Regions from separate parts of the Microbacterium panaciterrae genome, predicted to be linked through region 2. Evidence: predicted binding sites of a transcription regulator. Region 2 holds the regulator's gene; each other region holds the start of a gene.

Region 1 (7,054 bases), on a different contig from region 2:
GCTGAGGACTACAGGTCGGCGCTGTGGTCCACTCTCAGTGAAGAGAGGGACCTGCACGTCTATCAGTTCGAGATGATCCTCGAAGCCAGTCGCGACGAGGCGATCCGCGATCACATCATGGCGATGTACGACCAGTACACCTCCGAAGTCTCGCGCAGCATGTTCGGGGATTCGGCCAACGATGAGGACAACGCCCTTGCGCGCGCCGTCTTCGCAGCGCTTGACGGACTCGTGCTGCAGTTCGTGAGCGGCGCCATCGGTCGCGAGCAGGTCGACTCGTCTGTCGCTGCCCTGTGGAATCTTGCGGCCCTGGCTACCGCTTCGAGGTCTGCGAGCCAGTGAGCACCCGTGACGATGCTGCCGCGTCGCGCAGGCACTCGATGAAGGCGGTGCCCCGCACATCGTCCATCGTTCTCGTCTGGCGCACGGCCAGCAGTCGCGTCGTCGGGGCGCCGGCGAGGGGGACGACGGCGATGGATGCCGGAATGAGCTGACGGACGGACGCGGGCAGGATGCTCGCGCCGACGCCGGCGGCGACGAAGCCCAGCGCGGTCTCCTGATGCACGACCTCTTGGATCACGTTCGCAGCGTGAGGGGCAGCGGAGAGCACCTCTGTCACGCGATCGACGAAGCCGGGCATGAGCAATCGAGGATAGGAGATCATCGGCACTGCGACGATCTCGTCGACGGTCACCTCGATTCGCTGAGCAAGCGGATGTCCGATCGGCAGGCAGGCGACGAGACGCTCTTCGAACACCACTTCCGCGGTGAGGGGAACGGACGAAACGTGGTCGGCCGCCGGGTTCTCGTCGCGCACGATGCCCACGTCTAGTCTTCCGTCCCTCAAACGCTCCATCTGCTCACCCGAGGTGAGAGGTACCAGAGTGAGCGCGACCTTCGCACTTCTCGCACGGAACAGCCGGACGACATCGGGGAGCACGGTGTAGTTCGCCGAGCTGACGAATCCCACGCTGAGCTGGCCCGTCAGGCCGTCCACGTAATCGCGCATGTCGGCTCGCGCGGAGTCGACCTCGGCGAGGATCCTGCGTGCCGACTCCTGGAGGTGACGTCCGGCCGGTGTGAGCTGCACGCGCCGGGTGCTGCGGTCGAAGAGAGTGGTGCCGAATTCGCGCTCGAGGCGCCCGATCTGAACGCTGAGCGGCGGCTGCGACATGTGCAGCTTCTGTGCTGCTCGGCCGAAGTGGAGCTCGTCGGCCACAGCCATGAAGTAGCGCAATTGACGGAGTTCCATGCAGGCACGATACGGGTTTCGTATTACCGCGTCGTTTCCGGGGGATTGCGAGCGAAATGCTATCAATCCGGCTCAGAAACGGTATTTGACCTGGGGTTGTGAACAGCTGTTCTCTGGTCAGCACGCACCCCGACCCGGAGGATTCACCATGACTGCTGACAGCGAGCCCCGCACCCGCATCGACATGCTCTACCTGAGCGAGCCCGAGGTGATCGCAGCGGGCATGAAGGACATGGCCCGCTGCATGGAGGTGATGGAGGAGGTGCTGATCCTGGTCGCCAAGGGCGACTACCGGATGGCGGGCAGCTCGGCGAACTCGCACGGCGCACAGATCGGGTTCCCTGCGAACTCGCCCTTCCCGGCCATGCCGCTCGATGCGGCCGATCGCCGCTTCATGGCGATGCCGGGGTACCTCGGTGGGCGCTTCGACACAGCCGGGGTCAAATGGTACGGGTCGAACATCGACAACCGCGAGAAGGGCCTGCCCCGTTCGATCCACCTCATCGTGTTGAACGACAAGGAGACTGGCGCCCCTTTCGCGATCATGTCCGGCAACCTCGAGAGCGCGTACCGAACGGCCGCTGTTCCCGGCGCGGCCGCGAAGAAGCTCGCGCCGGTGAACGCGAAGTCTCTGGGCATCATCGGCCCTGGCGCGATGAACAAGAGCGCCCTGCACGCCATGACGACGGCGAGGCCCACCCTCGACACGATCCGGATCAACGGCCGCCGCCGCTCGACCTCGGAGGCATTCGCCGACTACGTGCGCGAGCACTACCCCCAGTTCACGACCATCGAGATCGCCGAGACCGTCGAGGCCGCGGTGCGCGACTCCGACATCGTCTCCGAGGCCGTGACCGGACTCGTCGGCTCGGAGAATTATCCCTACATCGACGGGGACTGGATCAAGCCCGGCGCGTTCCTGAGCCTTCCCGCGAACCTGCGCATGGACAAGGAATACACACTGTCGGGCAAGGCGCGACTGATCGCCGACGCCAAGAAGATCTATGAGGCGTGGGCCGAGGAGTACCCGGCTCCCTCGCACGAGACCGCGTTCGGCATGATCGGCCTCTACTGGCAAGACCTGATCGAGGCGGGCGAGCTCGACGAGTCCCGCGTCGTGAACATCGGTGACGTGTTCGAGGGCACGGTGCCCGGGCGCGAGTTCGACGAGCAGCCGGTGCTGTTCAGCGTCGGCGGTATGGGTGTCGAAGACGTCGCCTGGGCGAAGACCGTCTACGAGAACGCCGTCGCGCAGGGGATCGGCACGAAGCTGAACCTCTGGGACGCGCCGGACCTGGCCTGACCATGGGAGAGAGAGGCGCGGAAGCAGTCGCCGAATCTGCGAGATATGCGATCATCGGCGCCGGTCTGAGCGGAGCATCCGCCGCGTGGCGCCTGGCTCAGTCGGGCGCTGAGGTGGTCCTGCTGGAACGTGATGTGCCGGCATCCCATCTCGGCAGCTCTCACGGGTCGGCGCGGATCTTCCGCTACGCCTACCATGACCCGTTCTACGTCGATCTGGTCGTGCAGGCGCAGCGTGGCTGGGCAGAGCTCGAGGCATCGAGTGGGGCTCAGTTGATCACCCCGAGCGGGGCACTCGACTGCGGCATCGTGCGCGACCCGCGCGGACTCGCCAACGCCCTCGAGACGAACGACATCGAACACGAGCTCCTCGCCGCCGGAAGCGCCAAGGCACGATGGCCGCAGCTGAACTTCGACAGTGACGTGCTGTGGCACCCCTCGGCCGGAGTCATCGACGCTGAGTCCGCCGTCGAGGCGATGGTAGCCCTCGCCCGAGCCGCCGGCGCCGAGGTGCGCCTGGGCTGGGAGGCCGTATCGGTGCACCACGCGAGATCCGGCTACCTGGTCACCTCGACGAACGGCGACACGGTGCATGCCGAGCAGGTCGTCGTCGCCGCCGGCGGCTGGCTGCCGGCACTGCTCGGCGAGCTTGACCTGCCCAGCGGATTCGCGGATGCGCTCCCCCAGTTCGAGGTTCGGCAGGAGAACGCGTTCCACTTCCTCTACCGTGACGCCAGGGATTGCGGAGAGGGCCTTCTGGGGGCTGCCACATCGTGGCCGACGTTCATCTACAAGGGCGAAGACATCCAGACCTACAGTCTGCCCGGCGGACGCGATGCGCAGTTCTGCGGCCAGAAGGTTGCCGAGTACAACGGCGGACGCGTGATCCCGTCAGCGCGCGATCAAGACGGCCAGATCGATCCCGGCAACCGCGGCCGCGTCGTCGACTTCGTCGAACGCTTCGCACCGGGGCTGCTGACGACGCCCTATGCCGAATCCACGTGCCTGTTCACAAACGTGCCGCGCGACGACATGATCATCGACCGTGTCGATGGCATCACGGTCCTCTCGCCATGCTCGGGACAGGGCGCGAAGTTCGCTCCTCTCCTCGGTGAGCTCGTCCTCGACCTGGTGGCGGGTTCGCAGCGCGCATCCGAGCGGTTCCGCGCCGTTGGCCAGCGATTCGCGGGGGTGTGACATGGGATCGACGACCTACGCCGATGCCAACGCCCTTCTGGCCGAAATCCTCGGCATCGGCGTGGATACGGAGCGCGGCGGGTACTCGCGTCCGGTCTTCTCACCCGCCGAGATGGAACTGCGCGCGTGGTTCAAAGCTCGCGCCGAGGAGCGCGGGCTGACCGTGGAGACTGACGGCAACGGCATCATCTGGGCCTGGTGGGAGGCGGAGCGCCCACAGGACGCCGGGCGGCGCCGTGACGTGATCGTCACCGGCTCGCACCTCGATTCCGTCCCCGGCGGCGGCAACTTCGACGGCCCTCTTGGTGTCGCGAGTGCTCTCGCTGCGGTCGATGTCCTTCGGGACCGCGGCGTGACGCCGGTGCGTCCGCTCGCCGTCGCCGTGTTCCCCGAGGAGGAGGGATCGCGGTTCGGCATCGCCTGCCTGGGCTCCCGATTGCTCGCCGGCGTCGTGGATCCGGATCAGGTTCGCGCACTGGTCGACGACGCAGGGCACTCGTTCGCCGACGCTTCCTCAGCTGCCGGGCTCGATCCCGCACTCATTGGTCCTGACCCTGCACGTCTCGCGGACATTGCGGCATTCGTTGAACTGCATGTCGAACAGGGACGCGGGCTCGTCGACCTTGCGCAGCCGGTCGCGCTCGCAGGCGCGATCATCGCGCACGGCCGGTGGCACGTGCGGATCGAAGGACGAGGGGACCATGCCGGTGCCACACGGATGGCCGACAGACAGGATCCCGTGGTCGTCGCCGCTGAGACGATCCGAAGCTTGCGTGAGCAGACACTGGCAGTCGACGACGCTCGCGGAACCGTCGGGCGAGTGAAGGTCACTCCAGGGGGCACGAACGTCATCGCCTCCTCGGTCGACCTGTGGATGGACGTGCGGCATCGGGATGGCAATGCCGTGCGCCGCATCGTCGATGTCGTGACGACGATGACCGACAAGGCGGCGGACGCAGAGGGATGCAGCGTCACCGTGGTCGAACAGTCGTTCTCGCCGACGGTCGAGTTCGACGCGTCGTTGCGTGATCGCCTGCAGGCCGTGCTACCAGCTGCTCCGGTTCTCGACACGGGGGCGGGTCACGACGCCGGTGTGCTCGCCGACATCATCCCCACCGGAATGCTCTTCGTCCGCAACCCCACCGGGGCCTCGCACACTCCCGCCGAGACAGCTGAATCCGACGATGTCAGCGCCGGAGTGGAGGCACTGGCGGACGTGCTCCAAGACCTTCTCACGCGCTGACCGACCCCACCGTCTCACCCGCTAGACCCCCTACCCGAAAGGAGATCGACATGGATATCACCTCGCAGGTGAACACGGGATGGATGCTGACCGCCACCGTCGCCGTCACCCTCATGCTGCCCGGACTCGCCCTGTACTACGGCGGGCTGTCGCGCACGAAGAACATCCTCAACACGATGATGATCGTGTTCGGCGGCTTCGCCGTCACGGCCGTGCTCTGGGTCCTGTACGGCTACGGTCTGACCCTCGGGAACTCCGTCGGCGGTGCCGGCATCATCGGCGACCCGATCGGCCTGTTCGGCATCCAGTCGCTCCTCGGCGCGGAGACGCCGGAGGGCACCGTGCCCGCGATCCTCATCGCCGTGTTCCAGCTGATCTTCGCCGGACTCACGGTGGGCATCATCGGCGGCGCCGTCGAGGGTCGCATGAAGTTCTCGACCTGGCTGATCTTCAGCGGCCTGTGGGCCACGTTCGTCTACTTCCCGGTCGCTCACTGGGTGTTCGCGTTCGACTCGGCTGACGGCTCGACCGTCGGCGGCTGGATCGCCAACCAGCTGCACGCGATCGACTTCGCTGGCGGCACGGCCGTGCACATGAACGCGGGCGTCGCAGCCCTCGTGCTCGCGTTCTTCCTCGGCAAGCGCCGGGACTTCCCGCACGTGGGCCGCCCCGGAAACCTGCCGATCGCGATCGTCGGCGGCGGGCTCCTGCTCGTCGGCTGGTACGGCTTCAACGGCGGATCCTCCGGCGGCATCAACGACAGCGCGGGCGTCGCCGTCACAAACACCCTCATCGCCGCGTGCGCCGGACTGCTCGGCTGGCTGATCGTCGAGCAGATCGTGCGGAAGGCAGCGACCTCCCTGGGTGCGATATCGGGCGTGCTCGCCGGACTCGTCGCCATCACACCCGCCGCAAACTCGGTCTCGCCCGTCGGCGCGATCATCATCGGCCTTCTCGCCGGTGTCGTCGCGTTCGCCGCACTGAGCCTGAAGGAAAAGGTGGGCTACGACGACGCGCTCGACGCCGTCGCTATCCACATGTTCCCCGGCATCTTCGGAACTCTCGCGATCGGGTTCCTCGCCGATCCCGCCTCGCCCGCGGGCGCCACAGGCATCTTCTTCGGCGGGGACTGGGGCCTGCTCGGCACGCAGGCTCTCGCGATCGTGGCGGTGTTCGTCTACACGTTCGTCGTGACCGCACTCATCTCGTGGCTGCTGAAGGTCACGGTCGGCCTGCGGGTCGCCGACGGCACCGAGGTCACCGGCCTCGACACGACCCTCCACGCCGAGACCGCCTACGACCTGGACGACGTGCGCTCCTGAGCGCCGCCCACCGAGAAAGGACATCATCATGAAGCTCATCACCGCCGTCGTGCAGCCCAGTGCTCTCGAACCCGTCAAGACAGCGCTCGCCGAGGTCGGCATCGCGGGCATGACGATCCTCGACGCGAAAGGACACGGCGCCCAGACCGGCAAGGTCGAGGTCTACCGCTCCCAGCGCATCAAGGTCGACTTCCTCCCGAAGATCTACATCGAGACCGTGGTCAACGACGACGAGCTCGAGACCGCGCTCGATGCCATCCAGGAGGCGGCACGCACCGGCGCGATCGGCGACGGCAAGATCTGGGTGACGGATGTGCTCCAGGTGATCCGCGTCCGCACCGGCGAAACCGGTCCCACCGCGATCCGCTGAGACGAACGCCATGCTGCACCGCACCCGCGCTGACCTCGAGATCGTCCGTCCTGGCGACATCGAACCCGAACCCTGGGCCAACGGACTCGGGGTCACGCGGGTGCTCGCCGCACGACCCGCGTGGCGCATCAGCCTCGCCGAGATCGAAGGACGCATGCCGTTCTCACCGTTCCTCGGATCTGACCGAGTCCTTATTCCACTCAGCTCCGAAGGGGTGACGCTCGAAATCGACGGCCTCCAGCGGCGCGTGCTGCCGCGCACCGGGGTTGCGTTCCGTGGCGAGGATCACGTCTCCGCCGACACCGGTGGCCATCGCGTCACGGTGGTGAACCTCATGTCCCGTCGGTCGAGCGGGCTTTTGCGGTGGG
Region 2 (7,054 bases):
GACCAGAAGGTCGCGCAGGTGACCACGCTCGCCCGCGGCCTCGCCGAAGGACGCGACGCGATTGCCGGCGAGCTGGACGCCGCCTCTGCGGCCCTCGCCGACCGCCTGAGCGCACCCGGAGTGCGCGTCGACGCCGTCCGCGACCGCACCGCCGCACTGACCGGCGCCGACTTCGACCGCGGCGACTACGACGCCCGGGTCGCGGCGCAGGAGAGCGCGCTGGCGCTGCCGGCGCTGCCGCTCACCACGATCGGATCCTTCCCGCAGACCGGCGACATCCGCCGCGCCCGCGCGCAGTTCATCCGCGGCGAGATCACCGCGGACGAGTACGACGGGTTCCTCCGCGAGGAGATCGGCCGTGTCGTCGCGCTGCAGGAGGAACTGGGCCTCGACGTGCTCGTGCACGGCGAGCCGGAACGCAACGACATGGTGCAGTACTTCGCCGAGAATCTCGACGGCTTCGACGTCACCGAGAACGGCTGGGTGCAGTCGTACGGATCCCGCGCGACCCGTCCGTCGATCCTCTGGGGCGATGTGTCCCGCCCGGCGCCGATCACCGTCGCCTGGTCGCAGTACGCGCAGTCGCTCACCGCGAAGCCGATGAAGGGCATGCTGACCGGGCCGGTCACGATCCTCGCCTGGTCGTTCGTGCGCGACGACCAGCCGCTCGCCGAGACCGCCAACCAGGTCGCTTTGGCGCTGCGCGACGAGATCGCCGACCTCGAGGAGGCCGGCATCGCGGTCATCCAGGTCGACGAGCCCGCGCTGCGCGAGCTGCTGCCGCTGAAGAAGGCCGATCAGCCGGCGTATCTGGACTGGTCCGTCGCGTCCTTCCGCCTCTCCACGGCGGGTGCGGCGACCGCCACGCAGGTGCACACGCACCTCTGCTACTCGGAGTTCGGCGTGGTGATCGACGCGATCCGCGCCCTCGACGCCGACGTGACCTCGATCGAGGCCGCGCGCAGCCGCATGGAGGTCGTCACCGACATCGCCGCCAGCGGTTTCGACCATGGGATCGGCCCGGGTGTCTACGACATCCACTCGCCGCGCGTGCCGCAGACCACCGAGATCGAGGCGCTGCTGCGGCGTGCGGTCGAGGAGATCCCGACACGTCAGCTCTGGGTCAACCCGGACTGCGGTCTGAAGACCCGCGGCTACGAGGAGACGAACGCCTCGCTGCGCAACATCGTCGAGGCCACCCGCCGCGTCCGTGAGGACATCGTCGTCGCGGTCTGACCGCCACACGAAGAAGAGGCCGCCCCGGGAATCATCCCGGGGCGGCCTCTGCCGCGTGACGTGGATCAGACGGCGCGCAGCACCGCCACGAGCTTGCCGAGGATCACGGCGTCGTCGCCGAGGATGGGCTCGAACGCGCTGTTGCGGGGGAGCAGCCAGACATGGCCGTCGCGCCGGCGGAACGTCTTCACCGTGGCCTCGCCGTCGATCATCGCGGCCACGATCTCACCGTTCTCCGCGGTGTTCTGCGAGCGGATGACGACCCAGTCGCCGTCGCAGATCGCGGCATCGATCATGGACTCTCCGGAGACCTTCAGCATGAACAGTTCGCCCTTGCCCACCAGCTGGCGGGGGAGGGGGAAGATCTCCTCGACCTGCTGCTCGGCCGTGATCGGCACGCCGGCGGCGATCCGGCCGACGAGGGGCACCAGGGCCGCATCGCCGACGGACGGAGCAGCGTCCGCCGGATTCTCGCCGGACAGGGCCGGCAGATCGATCAGCACCTCCATGGCGCGCGTCTTGCCGGCGTCGCGGCGCAGATAGCCGCTCAGCTCGAGCTGCCCGAGCTGATGCGTCACGCTGCTCAGCGACTTCAGGTTCACGGCGTCGCCGATCTCGCGCATGCTCGGCGGATACCCGTTGCGTGCGATCGACGTCTGGATGACCTCGAGGATCGCCATCTGCTTCGCGCTCAGGCTCTTCCGGCGCCGCGTCCGCGGGGCCTCGGGCTCAGGGCTCGCGCTGCCGTTCATGACATCTCCTTCGATTCGAATGTCGGTGGTCCGTGGTGAGGTCTGTATATCGAAACCGTATCCGAGAGAGACACGGATTCGGAAGATCTGTTCGAGCGTGTCGGAGATGTCGTGGAAGCGATGTTCGAAGAACGCTTGACAGATGTTCGAAGTCGAAAGTATCTTCGGAACGTAGGTTCGTCTCCCCAGAGGCCGGAGCGGATGTTCCCTCAGACAGAGGGACTCCCTCCGGGGGAGCGGACCGACAGCACAATTAAGGAGAAGCACCATGAGCAGCATCACCTTCGCCCCGTCGCTCGGTTCCGCCGGAGTCTCCGGAACGCGTCTGCGGATCACGGCGCGCGGTCGGCGCGTGCTGGCCGCGCTGGTGACGCTCCCGATCGCGGCGGCGATCGCGTTCGCTGCGGTGAGCGGCGGTTCGGCGCTCGCGTCCGGCGAGCTGACCGGCGCCAACACCTTCGCCACGGTCACCGTGCAGTCCGGCGACACGCTCTGGTCCATCGCGGGCGAGGTCGCGCCGAAGGTCGACCCCCGCGACGTGGTCGCCGCGATCTCGAAGCTGAACCTCATCGACGGCGGCGTGATCAGCGTCGGCCAGCACCTCGCGATCCCCGCGCAGTACTCCACGGCGGGGCGCTGACGCGTCATCCGACGTCATAGCCACGTGGCGCCGCTTAGCATTGCAGGGTGACTGTCTCGCTCGACGACCTCCCGCTCCGCGACGATCTCCGCGGCCTGCGCCCGTACGGCGCACCGCAGGCGCCCCTCCCGGTGGCGCTCAACGTGAACGAGAACACGCATCCCGTGCCGGACGCGGTGGCGAGCGACATCCTCGACGACATCGCGGTGGCGCTGCGCGACGTGAACCGGTACCCGGACCGGGAGTTCACCGAACTTCGCGAGGCATTCGCTGGCTACCTGGGTCACGGTCTTGAGGCGTCCAACATCTGGGCCGGCAACGGCTCGAACGAGGTGCTGCAGCACATCCTGCAGGCGTTCGCCGGTCCCGGCCGCACCGTGTTCGGATTCGCCCCCACCTACTCGATGTATCCGCTGCTCGCGCAGGGCACCGGGGCTCGATGGGTCGCCGGGGTGCGGCACCCCGACTACGAGCTCACCGTGGCCGAAGCCGTCGCGCAGGTCGAGGAGCATCAGCCCGACGTGATCCTGCTGTGCGCCCCGAACAACCCGACCGGCACGCCCCTGCCGATCGACGTCATCGAGGCCGTCTACGAGGCCGCCCGGGGCATCGTGATCGTGGACGAGGCGTACCAGGAGTTCGCTCCGAAGGACTCGCCCTCGGCCCTGACGCTGCTCGAGGGGCGCCCGCGTCTCGCCGTGTCGCGCACCATGAGCAAGGCGTTCGCGTTCGCCGGTGCGCGCGTGGGTTATCTCGCCGCGGACCCGGCCTTCATCGATGCGCTGCGGCTCGTCCGGCTGCCCTATCACCTGAGCGCTCTCACACAGGCCGCCGCCATCGCCGCCCTGCGCAACGCCCCGACCATGCTCGCCATGGTCGACGAGATCGTGGCGCAGCGGGACCGCATCTCAGCGACCCTCGAGGCGCTGGGCTACGAGCCGCACCCGTCCTGGTCGAACTTCGTGCTGTTCGGCGGTGTCGCCGATCCCGCCGCGACCTGGCAGGCGCTGTACGACAAGGGCGTGCTGATCCGCGACGTCGGAATCCCCGGCCACCTCCGGGTCACCGCGGGCACCGAGGCGGAGACGACCGCATTCCTGGAGGCGCTGGCCTCGGTAGGATCGGCGTCATGACCGCTCGCATCGCCCGCCGCACCCGCTCGACGTCCGAGTCGACGGTCGAGCTCGAGCTGAACCTCGACGGCACCGGCCAGAGCCACATCGACACCTCCGTGCCGTTCTTCGACCACCTGCTCACCGCCTTCGCGAAGCACTCGCTCACCGACCTCACGATCCGCTCCTCGGGTGACACCCACATCGACGCCCACCACACGGTCGAGGACGTCGCGATCGTGCTGGGGCAGGCGATCCGCGACGCTCTGGGCGACAAGTCCGGCATCTCCCGCTACGGCGACGCCCTCGTCCCGCTGGACGAGGCGCTCGCGCAGGCCGTGGTCGACATCTCCGGTCGCCCGTACCTCGTGCACGAGGGCGAGCCGGCCGGCTACGAGCACCACCTCATCGGCGGCCACTTCACCGGCTCCCTGGTGCGCCACGTGTTCGAGGCGATCGCCTACAACGCGGCGCTCACCGTGCACGTGCGCGTGATCAGCGGACGCGACCCGCACCACATCGCCGAGGCCGAGTTCAAGGCGTTCGCGCGCGCGTTCCGCCAGGCCAAGGCGCTCGACCCGCTGGTTTCCGGCGTGCCCTCCACCAAGGGTGCGCTGTGAGCGGATCCCGCCGGCCCACCGTCGCGGTCTTCGACTACGGCTCGGGCAACGTGCATTCGGCGGTCAAGGCGCTGATCCGCGCCGGCGCCGACGCGGAGCTCACCGGCGACCGCACGGCCGCGCTCGAGGCCGACGGGCTCGTGGTCCCCGGCGTCGGGGCGTTCGCCGCCGTGCGCGAGGCGCTGGCCGCGCATCGGGGCGACGAGATCATCGAGCGACGTCTCGCCGGTGGGCGCGCGGTTCTCGGGATCTGCGTGGGCATGCAGGTGCTCTTCGCTCACGGCGTCGAGCGCGGCGCAGAGGTCGACGGGCTCGGCGAATGGCCGGGCGTGATCACCGAGCTGGATGCGCCGGTGCTGCCGCACATGGGCTGGAACACCGTCGAGCCCGGTGCGGGCAGCGTGCTGTTCCGCGGCATCGAGCACGAACGGTTCTACTTCGTGCACTCCTTCGCCGCGCAGTCCTGGGAGCTCGACGTGATCCCCCCGTTCCCCGAGCCGAGCCTGACCTGGGCGACGCACGGCTCGCGGTTCCTCGCCGCGGTCGAAAACGGCCCGCTCTCGGCCACCCAGTTCCACCCGGAGAAGTCCGGCGACGCCGGCATCCAGCTGCTCCGGAACTGGATCTCGACGCTCTGAGCATCCCCCGAACGATCAACACATCAAGGACGACATGAACGAGTTCGCACAGGCACCTTCGCTGACCCTCCTCCCGGCGGTCGACGTCGCCGGAGGTCAGGCGGTGCGCCTGACCCAGGGCGAGGCCGGCAGCGAGACCAGCTACGGCGACCCGATGGACGCCGCGGCCGAATGGGCGGATCAGGGTGCGGAGTGGATCCACCTCGTCGATCTCGATGCCGCTTTCGGACGCGGCAGCAACACCGCGATCCTGCGCCGCGTCATCAAGCAGTTCCGGCACGTCAACGTCGAGCTCTCCGGCGGGATCCGCGACGACGCGAGCCTCGAGGCCGCACTCGAGAGCGGTGCCGCGCGGATCAACCTCGGCACGGCCGCGCTGGAGAACCCGGAGTGGGCGGCCGATGTGATCGCGCGCTACGGGGAGGCCGTCGCGGTCGGGCTCGACGTGCGCGGCACGACGCTCGCGGCACGCGGCTGGACGAAGGAGGGCGGTGACCTCTGGACCGTCCTGGATCGCCTCGAGGACGCCGGCTGCAGCCGCTACGTCGTCACGGATGTGACCAAGGACGGCACCCTCAAGGGGCCGAACCTCGACCTGCTCCGCGAGATCACGGCGCGCACCCCCAAGCCGGTCGTCGCCTCGGGCGGCATCGCCAACCTCGACGACATCGCCGCACTGCGCGAACTCGTGCCGCTCGGGGTCGAGGGCGCGATCGTCGGCAAGGCGCTCTACGCGGGCGCGTTCACCCTGGCCGAGGCGCTGGATGTCGCGGGAGACTGATTCCGCAGGCGTGCCCTGGGAGGGACGCGCCTTCCAGCCGAACCCGAACGCCACCGATGACGGATCCGCGGATCCTGCCCTCTGGCTGGCGCTGACGCGCTTCCGTGCCGGCGACGGCTCCCAGGCCGAGGTCGTCGACGCGTTCCGATCGGCCAGGGTGCTGGTGCCGCTGGTCGCGGAGAAGGGAGAGGAGGGCGTCGTCCCCTCGGGCCTCGTGGTCGACAAGACGCAGGAACTCTCGCTCGTCACGGTCGCCGCTCCCGACGGGCGCACGGTGCAGCCGGCGTTCACGAGCGTCGACACCCTGCGCTCGTGGGATCCGGTCGCACGCCCGATTCCCGTCGAGGCGGCGCGGGTGGCGCTGTCCGCGTCATCCGGCGATGCCGAGCTGATCGTGCTGGATCCCGGATCCGAGACGGAGTTCGTGCTGCGCCGGCCGGCCGTGTGGGCGGTCGCGCAGGCGCAGGCCTGGGAGCCGAGCTTCCTCTCACCCGAGGTCTACGCGGGGCTCCAGGACAGCGTCGGCAGCGAACTCGCGGTCATCGACGTCTCCGTCTCGGCCGGCGATCCGGAGGCGCGTCTGCGCGGCCCCGAGCTGATCGTCACGCTCGAACTCGTCGACGGCCTCGACCGCGAGACGCTCGATGCGGTGCTCGCGCGGCTCGCGCAGCGCTGGGCGACGGACGATCGGATCGCCGTGCTGGTCGACTCGCTCACTGTGCGCCTGCGCGCGAGCGACTGAGGCGAACCCGGGTCAGTTGACCGGGCCGGTCCACTTCTCGCCGGGGCCCTGACCGATCGGATCCGGGATCGAGGATGCCTCGCGGAACGCCAGCTGCACCGAGCGCAGGCCGTCGCGCAGCGAGCGCGCGTGCATGTCGCTGATCTCCGGCGCGGCGGCGGTGATGAGCCCGGCGAGGGCGTTGATGAGCTTGCGCGCCTCGTCCAGATCCTTCTGCGTCTCGGGATCGTCCGCGAGCCCGACCTTGACGGCGGCGGCGCTGAGCAGATGCACGGCGGCCGTGGTGATGACCTCGACGGCGGCGACGTCGGCGATGTCGCGCGCGGCGCCCGCGGCGACGCCGTCGGCGTCATCGACGAGGGGGGAGACGTGCTCGGGGGACTCGGACGCGTGCATGGTCACTCTGGGTGCCGCCTTCTGATAGACTTCTGCGGGCTCCGGGACTCAGGTCCCGGCACGAAAGAGGATTCACTTCCCACCCGCGCTTGCCGCTCAAGGCTACCGGGTCCAGCACCCCGTCGATTCACGTCGGC
Region 3 (7,054 bases), on a different contig from region 2:
CTGCTGGAGACCCTCGACTCGGGCAAGCCGATCGCGCAGACCCTGACCGTCGACGTGCCCGGCACGGCCGAGACGTTCCGCTGGTACGGCGAGCTCGCCGACAAGCGGTTCGACGAGATCCCTGCCACCCCGCCAGGATCCACCGCGCTCGTGCAGCGCGTGCCACTCGGTGTCGTCGGCGCGATCACGCCGTGGAACTATCCGCTCGAGATCGCCGCCTGGAAGCTTGCGCCCGCCCTCGCGAGCGGCAACAGCGTCGTGCACAAGCCGGCGACCGAGACCTCGCTGACCGCGCTCCGGCTCGCGGATCTGGCCCTGGAGGCGGGGATCCCCGCCGGTGTGCTGAACGTCGTGCCCGGGCGCGGATCCGTCGTCGGCGAGCGCATCGCACTGCACCCCGACATCGACGTACTCGCCTTCACGGGCTCGACCGCGGTGGCCAAGCGGCTCATGGTGAGCGCCGGGAACTCGAACATGAAGCGGGTCGCACTCGAGGCCGGCGGCAAGAGCTCGAACCTCGTCTTCGCCGATGCGGACCTCGAGGCGGCGGCCGCGAAGGCCGCGTTCGGCGCGTTCTACAACCAGGGGCAGGTGTGTTCCGCGAACTCGCGGATCCTGGTGCAGCGCTCGGTGCACGACGAGTTCGTGGCGCTGCTCTCGGAGGCCGCGCAGGCGTATGCGCCGAGCGATCCGCTCGCCGGCAGCGACGGCAACGGCAGTCTGATCAGCCGCGCGCACGCCGACGACGTGTCGGCCGCGATCGCGCAGGCGGCCGCGGACGGCGAGCTGGTGGCAGGCGGGGATCGGGTCACGATCACCGGATCCGACGCCTATCTGCGTCCGGCGATCGTCACGGGTCTCGACGCGGACCATGACCTGCACCGGGTCGAGGTGTTCGGCCCGCTCGTCGTGGTGCTCGGCTTCGACGACGAGGACGAGGCCATCCGTCTGGCGAACGACACGGAATACGGCCTCGCCGCCTCGCTGTGGACGAGCGACTTCGGCCGTGCGCACCGCGTCTCGGAGCGGCTCGTCGCCGGGACCGTCTCGGTCAACACCGTGGACGCACTGGGGCTCACGACGCCCTTCGGCGGCTTCCGGCAATCAGGTTTCGGCCGCGACCTCTCCCGGCATGCGCTCGACAACTACACCGACTGGAAGACGACCTGGTTCCAACACGGCTGAGAGCGGACACGATCATGATCCGACCCTTCCGCACCGTGCGGGGTGCGCTCCAGCTGGCCTGCCTGCTGGTCACGACGGGCTGCGTCGTGACGCACCTCGCGATGCTGCTCGCGGCCCCCTCGGTCCTGGCCGCGGCGATGACGATCCTCGCCGCGGCCTGTGCACTCTGCCTGCGTCCGCGACGAACCGCGCCGTCCGACGCGTCCTGGGGCGGCGCGATGGCGATGTCGGCGACGACGATCCTGCTGCACGTGTGGTCGGGTGGTACGGGCGGGCACGGGCATTCGCACGCCCCGGTCGCGGTGGGCTCGGCGCCGGTCGACGCGCTGCACGGCACGGCCCTCGGGCTGAACGCCCTGGAGCTCGCCCTGCTGATGGCCGCGGTGGCCGCGATCGGGGTGCGCAATCGCCGTCGGGCGCTGCCGACCTGACCCCCCCGACTGTCAACATCTATTGACACCTTTCCTTTTGTCAACCATCATTGACGCGAGGAGAGGTGTCATCATGAAGACCGCACAGGCGACGGATCCGCAGGGCGAGCCGCTGGCCGAGTTGCACCGGCTGGTCGAGGTGCGTCGCGAGATCGCTCGCGCAGAGGAGGTCCAGGTGCGCCGCGCCCGCGCCGGTGGCTACTCCTGGCAGGCGATCGCGAGTGCGCTGGGCACCACCCGCCAGGCCGCGCACCGCCGCTTCGGGCGACGCTAGGCGCGCAGCCGGTCCGGCACCTGATCGGCCCAGCGCAGCACCCGCAGAGCGCGGAGGGTGACCCAGCGGCTGGGAAATCCTTCTCTCTCACCCTCCATGTCGAAGAGCGTCGGCCCCTCGCGCGTGTTCTCCAGCCGCCACAACCCGTCGGCTCCGCGTCGATCGCGCAGCAGTTCCATGGCGGGCGCGCACCGCGGGTCGCCCTCGGGCCGAGCCTGGCGCAGGTAGTCCAGCCCACGCAGCACGTCGTAGTACCAGCGCACCGGATACGAGGCCATCGTGAAACGCGGGTCGATGGCGTCCCCTGTGCTGCGCCGCAGGAACAGCCGGCGCTCGAGCAGGTACTCCTCGGCGGCCAGACGCGCGGCGCGGGCTTCGTCCGTTCCTCCGGTCGCCCGCTCCCAGGCGAGCAGCCCTTCCAGCACGCAGATCGTGGAGTGCAGCGACGACACTTCGGCACCGTACTCGGCCCAGCAGTTCCACCCGCCGTCCGCGAGCTGACCCTCGAGCAACGTCTTGAGGACGGCGTCACCGGGTTCCCCGAAATATGCGGCGACGGTGAGCACGACGCCGTTGACGCACGGCTCGGTCTCTCCGTCGAAATAGGCCGGCGCCCCCTCCTGGTCCCAGCGCACGTGTTCGCGCACCCGGGCCACCGCCCGCCGGACCCGCTCATCCGCGGGATCCACGCCGAGATCGGCGAGCTGCTGCAGGCTGAAATGCGTGGCGGTCCACGCGTCGTACATCGGCCGATCCTCATCGACCCAGCCGGGGCGATACACGCCACCGTCCCACAGCCCGTCGTCCGCCTGCAGCGAGAGCAGCCGAGCGCCCCAGCCCTCGGCGGCCACACGCGCGCGCTCGGCCGCGACCTTCTCGGGGGCCGCGTCGGTCAGATCCCGCAGCGCCTGCCAGCGGATCGCGGGATCGCCGTCCAACAGGTAGTCGATGACGTCCATGTCGCGACGCTACCTCGCGGATCCGACATCGCGCAGGTCAGAAGGGTGGCGGGTCTGTGGTTCGGTGACCGGTGGGGGTGGTGACTTCGACCGTGCGGTCGGGCCTGCTGCGGTAGATCAACCGCGTGCGGTGGTTGCGGACGTGGTCGGCCGCGCACAGCGGCCGCAGGTTGCCGATATCGGTGGCACCGCCGTGCGCCCACGCACGTTCGTGGTCGAGATCCGCGTCGAGAGCGAGGCGGGTGCACCCATCACGGGCGCAGGTGCCGTGCTGCAGCACCAACCAGTCCCGTTGCGCCTTCGTCGGCCGATAGGTGCGGCGATCCATGTCCAGGATCACGCCGCGGACCGGATCCGTGATCACCCTCCGAAACGCCGATGCGTCGAAGAACATCTGCCGCGCGCTCGCCGAGTCGATCGGACCGTGCCCGACGAGCTGCGCCACGGTCGCAGACGCGGCCGGGTTGCCCGATGCAGGCGCAACGCCGGTGAGCAGCCCCACCGGCACCGTGACGAACACGGTGGTCTTGACGGCGTTGTCGGTGCCGACCCCGCACAGCCAGTCGCAGAACAGGTCGGCGCGGATCTGGTCCCGCAGACGCCCTTCACGCCGATCCTTCTGCAGATGCTTCGCCGCGGACGTGAGGCGCCGCCTGATCGCGACCGCCTTCACCGTCGGCACGAGCGCCATGATCCACGTCATGCCATCATCGGCTTCTTCCAGGATGACGCGGCGGTCGACCATCCCTCGAGCATGCTTGCCTTCGGCCGACGTCGGATCCAGCCGCTCGACGAGCGTGTTCACGCGTCTCCGAAACGCGCCGATGGACAGTTTCAGCGCCCAGTCCGCGCATGCACGGTCGATCAGAGCGATCGCTTCGGCCGCGTACTCGCGCGCGGCGATGTCGGCACCGACAGGAGCGCGCAACCGCAACACCGCGGCCGTCGCCGTCTCGACGAACCGCATCCCGACCAGCCCGTCCCGAGCCTGCGCCCACATCAGCGGCAGCAGCTCCTGCGCGGTTTCGGCCGTGCACAGCAGCCCGCGCACCTGGTTCTCAGAGATCTGCAACCGCAACGCGATATCGAACACCGCGGCACGGACCGCGTGATCCCGATCATCGGAATGGTCCCCGACGGTGTAGATCTCCGGGTGCCGACGCGCGAGGTCGACGACCTCGACGATCCCCTCCGCGCGCTGCACCGCTCGCCGGTTGAGTGCCACGTCGTCCTCCTGCAGGCGCTCCAGCAGCACCCTCGCGACGACATCCTCCCCCACGATCTCGCACACATCCGCTGCTGCGGTGTCGCGCGTCGTTCCCGAGGAGGCCATGCCTCAGTCTAGCAGATATGTTCGACTAACGACAGCGGAAATCCCCGGAATTCCGCGGAAAACGCGGCGGCAGGATGCCGGGGACCACTCAGCCTTTTCGTCCCTGACATCCCGCCGCCGCGGGTTGGTGGATCCGCGTCTCAGGCGCTCGCGAGCCGGTAGCGCAGCGAGGCGAGCTCGGTCGAGAGGGCGGCCGGGAGCCGGTCGCCGAAGGTGGCGAAGAACTCCTCGGTCGAGTCGGCCTCGCGGTTCCACGACGCGGAGTCGACGTGGAACAGCTCGGCGAGGTCTTCGTCGCTCACGTTCGCGCCCTCGAGGTTGAGGTCCTCGATTTTCGGCAGGCGCCCGATCGGGCTGTCCACCGCGCCGACCTCGCCCTCGATCCGGCGGATGATCCAGTCGATCACCCGGGCGTTGTCGCCGAACCCGGGCCAGAGGAACCGGCCGTCGGCACCGCGACGGAACCAGTTCACCTGGAAGATGCGCGGCGCCTTGTCGAACCGGACACTGCGGCCCATCTTCAGCCAGTGCGCGAAGTAGTCGCCCATGTTGTAGCCGCAGAAGGGGAGCATCGCGAACGGGTCACGGCGGAGCTCGCCGACCGTGCCCTCGGCCGCGGCCGTGCGCTCGGACGAGATGGTCGCGCCGAGGAACACGCCGTGGCTCCAGTCCGTCGCCTCGACGACGAGCGGGACGTTGGTGGCGCGGCGGCCGCCGAACAGGATCACGTCGAGGGCGACACCCTCCGGGTCCTCCCAGTCCTCCGCGATCTGCGGGCACTGCGCGGCCGACACTGTGAAGCGGGAGTTCGGGTGCGCCGCAGGGCGGCCGCTCTCCGGCGTCCACGGGTTGCCCTCCCAGTCGATGAGGTTCGCGGGCGCCTCGTCGGTCAGGCCCTCCCACCACACGTCGCCGTCCGGGCGCAGCGCCACGTTCGTGAAGATCGTGTTGCCCCAGAGCGTCTCCACAGCGGTGACGTTGGTGGACTCGCCGGTACCGGGGGCGACGCCGAAGAAGCCCGCCTCGGGGTTGATCGCGTGCATGCGGCCGTCGGCACCGGGACGGATCCAGGTGATGTCGTCGCCGAGCGTCTCCACCTTCCAGCCCGGAATGGTGGGGCGGAGCATGGCGAGGTTGGTCTTGCCGCAGGCCGACGGGAAGGCCGCGGCCACGTGGTACGCCTTGCCCTCGGGCGAGATCACGCGGATGAGCAGCATGTGCTCGGCGAGCCAGCCCTCGTCGCGGGCGAGCACGGAGGCGATGCGCAGCGCGAAGCACTTCTTCGCGAGGATCGCGTTGCCGCCGTAACCCGAACCGTACGAGTAGACCTCGAGCGTGTCTGGGAAGTGCACGATCCACTTCTCGTCGTTGCACGGCCAGGTGGTGTCCGCCTCGCCGGCGGCGAGCGGCGCGCCGACCGAGTGCACGGTGCGCACCCACTGGGTGCCCTCGGCGATCTGGCGCACGACGGCTTCGCCTGTGCGGGTCATGATGCCGATCGAGGTGACCGCGTACGCGCTGTCGGTGATCTGCACGCCGATCTGCGAGATCGGGCCGCCGATGGGGCCCATCGAGAACGGCACGACGTACATCGTGCGGCCGCGCATGGATCCCTCGAAGATCTCTGTCATCTTCGCGCGCATCTCGGCCGGATCCGCCCAGTTGTTGGTGGGGCCGGCGTCGATCTCCTTCGCGGAGGCGATGAAGGTGCGTCCCTCGGTGCGGGCGACGTCACTCGGGTGCGAGCGGGCGAGGTAGGAGCCGGGGCGCCACTCGGGGTTCAGCTTGATGAGCTTGCCCTCGTCGACGAGCTCGCGCAGCAGCAGCTCGTTCTCCGCGGCGGATCCGTCGATCCAGTGCACGCGGGCGGGCTGGGTGAGCGCACGGATCTCGTCGACCCAGGCGGCCAGCTCGGCGAAGGCCGGAGTGTCATACGCAGGAGCTGCTCCGAACTCGCGCACGGGGGCGAGCGAGGTGATCCGCGGGGTGAACGTCTCGGCGATGGCCATGTGTCTGCTCCTTAGAAGAGGTGGCGTTGCATCCAGTCTGCGGCGAGTTCCCGCACTCTTCGCGATGAAATCTGGATCAAGAATCCTGTTTCTTTCGCTATGATCAAGGAATGGCCTCAGGACTCGAGCTCACCACCCTCGGACACCGGATTCGTCATCACCGCACGCACAGCGGACTGACGCTGGACGAACTGGGTGCCGCCGTCGGCGTCGCCGGATCCCAGCTCAGCCTCATCGAGAACGGCAAGCGCGAGCCGAAGCTCTCCCTGTTGCAGGCGATCGCTGAGGCCACGGGGACCGAGGTGAGCGACCTCATCTCGGGCGAGCCGCCGAACCGGCGCGCGGCGCTCGAGATCGAGCTGGACCGGGCGCAGTCCAGCTCGGTGTTCCGCCAGCTCGGGATCGCACCGGTGCGGGTGAGCAAGGGCATGCCCGACGAGACGATCGAGTCGATCCTCGGCCTGCACCGCGAGCTGTACCGTCGCGAGCGCGAGGCGATCGCGACACCGGAGGAGGCGCGCCGCGCCAACACCGAGCTGCGCCTGAAGATGCGCGAGCTGCACAACCACCTCCCCGACATCGAGGCCCTCGCGGAGAAGCAGCTCAAGGCCGCGGGGCACTCCTCGGGGGCGCTCACGCACCGCACCGTGAGCATCATGGCCGAGCAGCTCGGCTTCGAGCTGCTGTACGTCGACGACCTGCCGCACTCCACGCGATCCGTCACCGACCTCGAGCACGGGCGGATCTACCTGCCGCCGGCCTCGATCCCCGGCGGGCACGGCCTGCGCTCGATGGCGCTGCAGGCCATGGCGCATCGGATGCTCGGGCACACCCCGCCCACCGACTATGCAGACTTCCTGCAG

Evidence for each region. Region 2 encodes LexA, which represses DNA repair genes until DNA is damaged. Its sites were predicted from a motif close to TCGAACANNTGTTCGA; they were not measured.
Region 1: a site for LexA is predicted at 1,351-1,366, ahead of ABD882_RS08435 (tyramine oxidase subunit B). Genes of this name have one in related genera too.
Region 3: a site for LexA is predicted at 4,192-4,207, ahead of ABD882_RS00560 (HNH endonuclease signature motif containing protein). Genes of this name have one in related genera too.

Annotation. Positions count from the first base shown of each region.
Region 1 covers NZ_BAABGP010000010.1:94,193-101,246, forward strand. Annotated here, with positions in the region: gene ABD882_RS08425 (TetR/AcrR family transcriptional regulator) at 1-342, shown strand, start outside; gene ABD882_RS08430 (LysR family transcriptional regulator) at 314-1,252, opposite strand; gene ABD882_RS08435 (tyramine oxidase subunit B) at 1,401-2,555, shown strand; gene ABD882_RS08440 (FAD-dependent oxidoreductase) at 2,558-3,751, shown strand; gene ABD882_RS08445 (allantoate amidohydrolase) at 3,753-4,994, shown strand; gene ABD882_RS08450 (ammonium transporter) at 5,045-6,316, shown strand; gene ABD882_RS08455 (P-II family nitrogen regulator) at 6,345-6,686, shown strand; gene ABD882_RS08460 (HutD/Ves family protein) at 6,697-7,054, shown strand, end outside.
Region 2 covers NZ_BAABGP010000024.1:23,078-30,131, reverse strand. Annotated here, with positions in the region: gene metE (5-methyltetrahydropteroyltriglutamate--homocysteine S-methyltransferase) at 1-1,236, shown strand, start outside; gene lexA (transcriptional repressor LexA) at 1,302-1,988, opposite strand; gene ABD882_RS16685 (LysM peptidoglycan-binding domain-containing protein) at 2,257-2,628, shown strand; gene ABD882_RS16680 (histidinol-phosphate transaminase) at 2,676-3,761, shown strand; gene hisB (imidazoleglycerol-phosphate dehydratase HisB) at 3,758-4,360, shown strand; gene hisH (imidazole glycerol phosphate synthase subunit HisH) at 4,357-4,998, shown strand; gene priA (bifunctional 1-(5-phosphoribosyl)-5-((5-phosphoribosylamino)methylideneamino)imidazole-4-carboxamide isomerase/phosphoribosylanthranilate isomerase PriA) at 5,033-5,779, shown strand; gene ABD882_RS16660 (SseB family protein) at 5,763-6,521, shown strand; gene ABD882_RS16655 (DUF1844 domain-containing protein) at 6,534-6,917, opposite strand.
Region 3 covers NZ_BAABGP010000003.1:105,123-112,176, forward strand. Annotated here, with positions in the region: gene ABD882_RS00540 (aldehyde dehydrogenase family protein) at 1-1,185, shown strand, start outside; gene ABD882_RS00545 (hypothetical protein) at 1,200-1,616, shown strand; gene ABD882_RS00550 (AsnC family protein) at 1,690-1,890, shown strand; gene ABD882_RS00555 (hypothetical protein) at 1,887-2,849, opposite strand; gene ABD882_RS00560 (HNH endonuclease signature motif containing protein) at 2,887-4,182, opposite strand; gene ABD882_RS00565 (phosphoenolpyruvate carboxykinase (GTP)) at 4,323-6,191, opposite strand; gene ABD882_RS00570 (helix-turn-helix domain-containing protein) at 6,302-7,054, shown strand, end outside.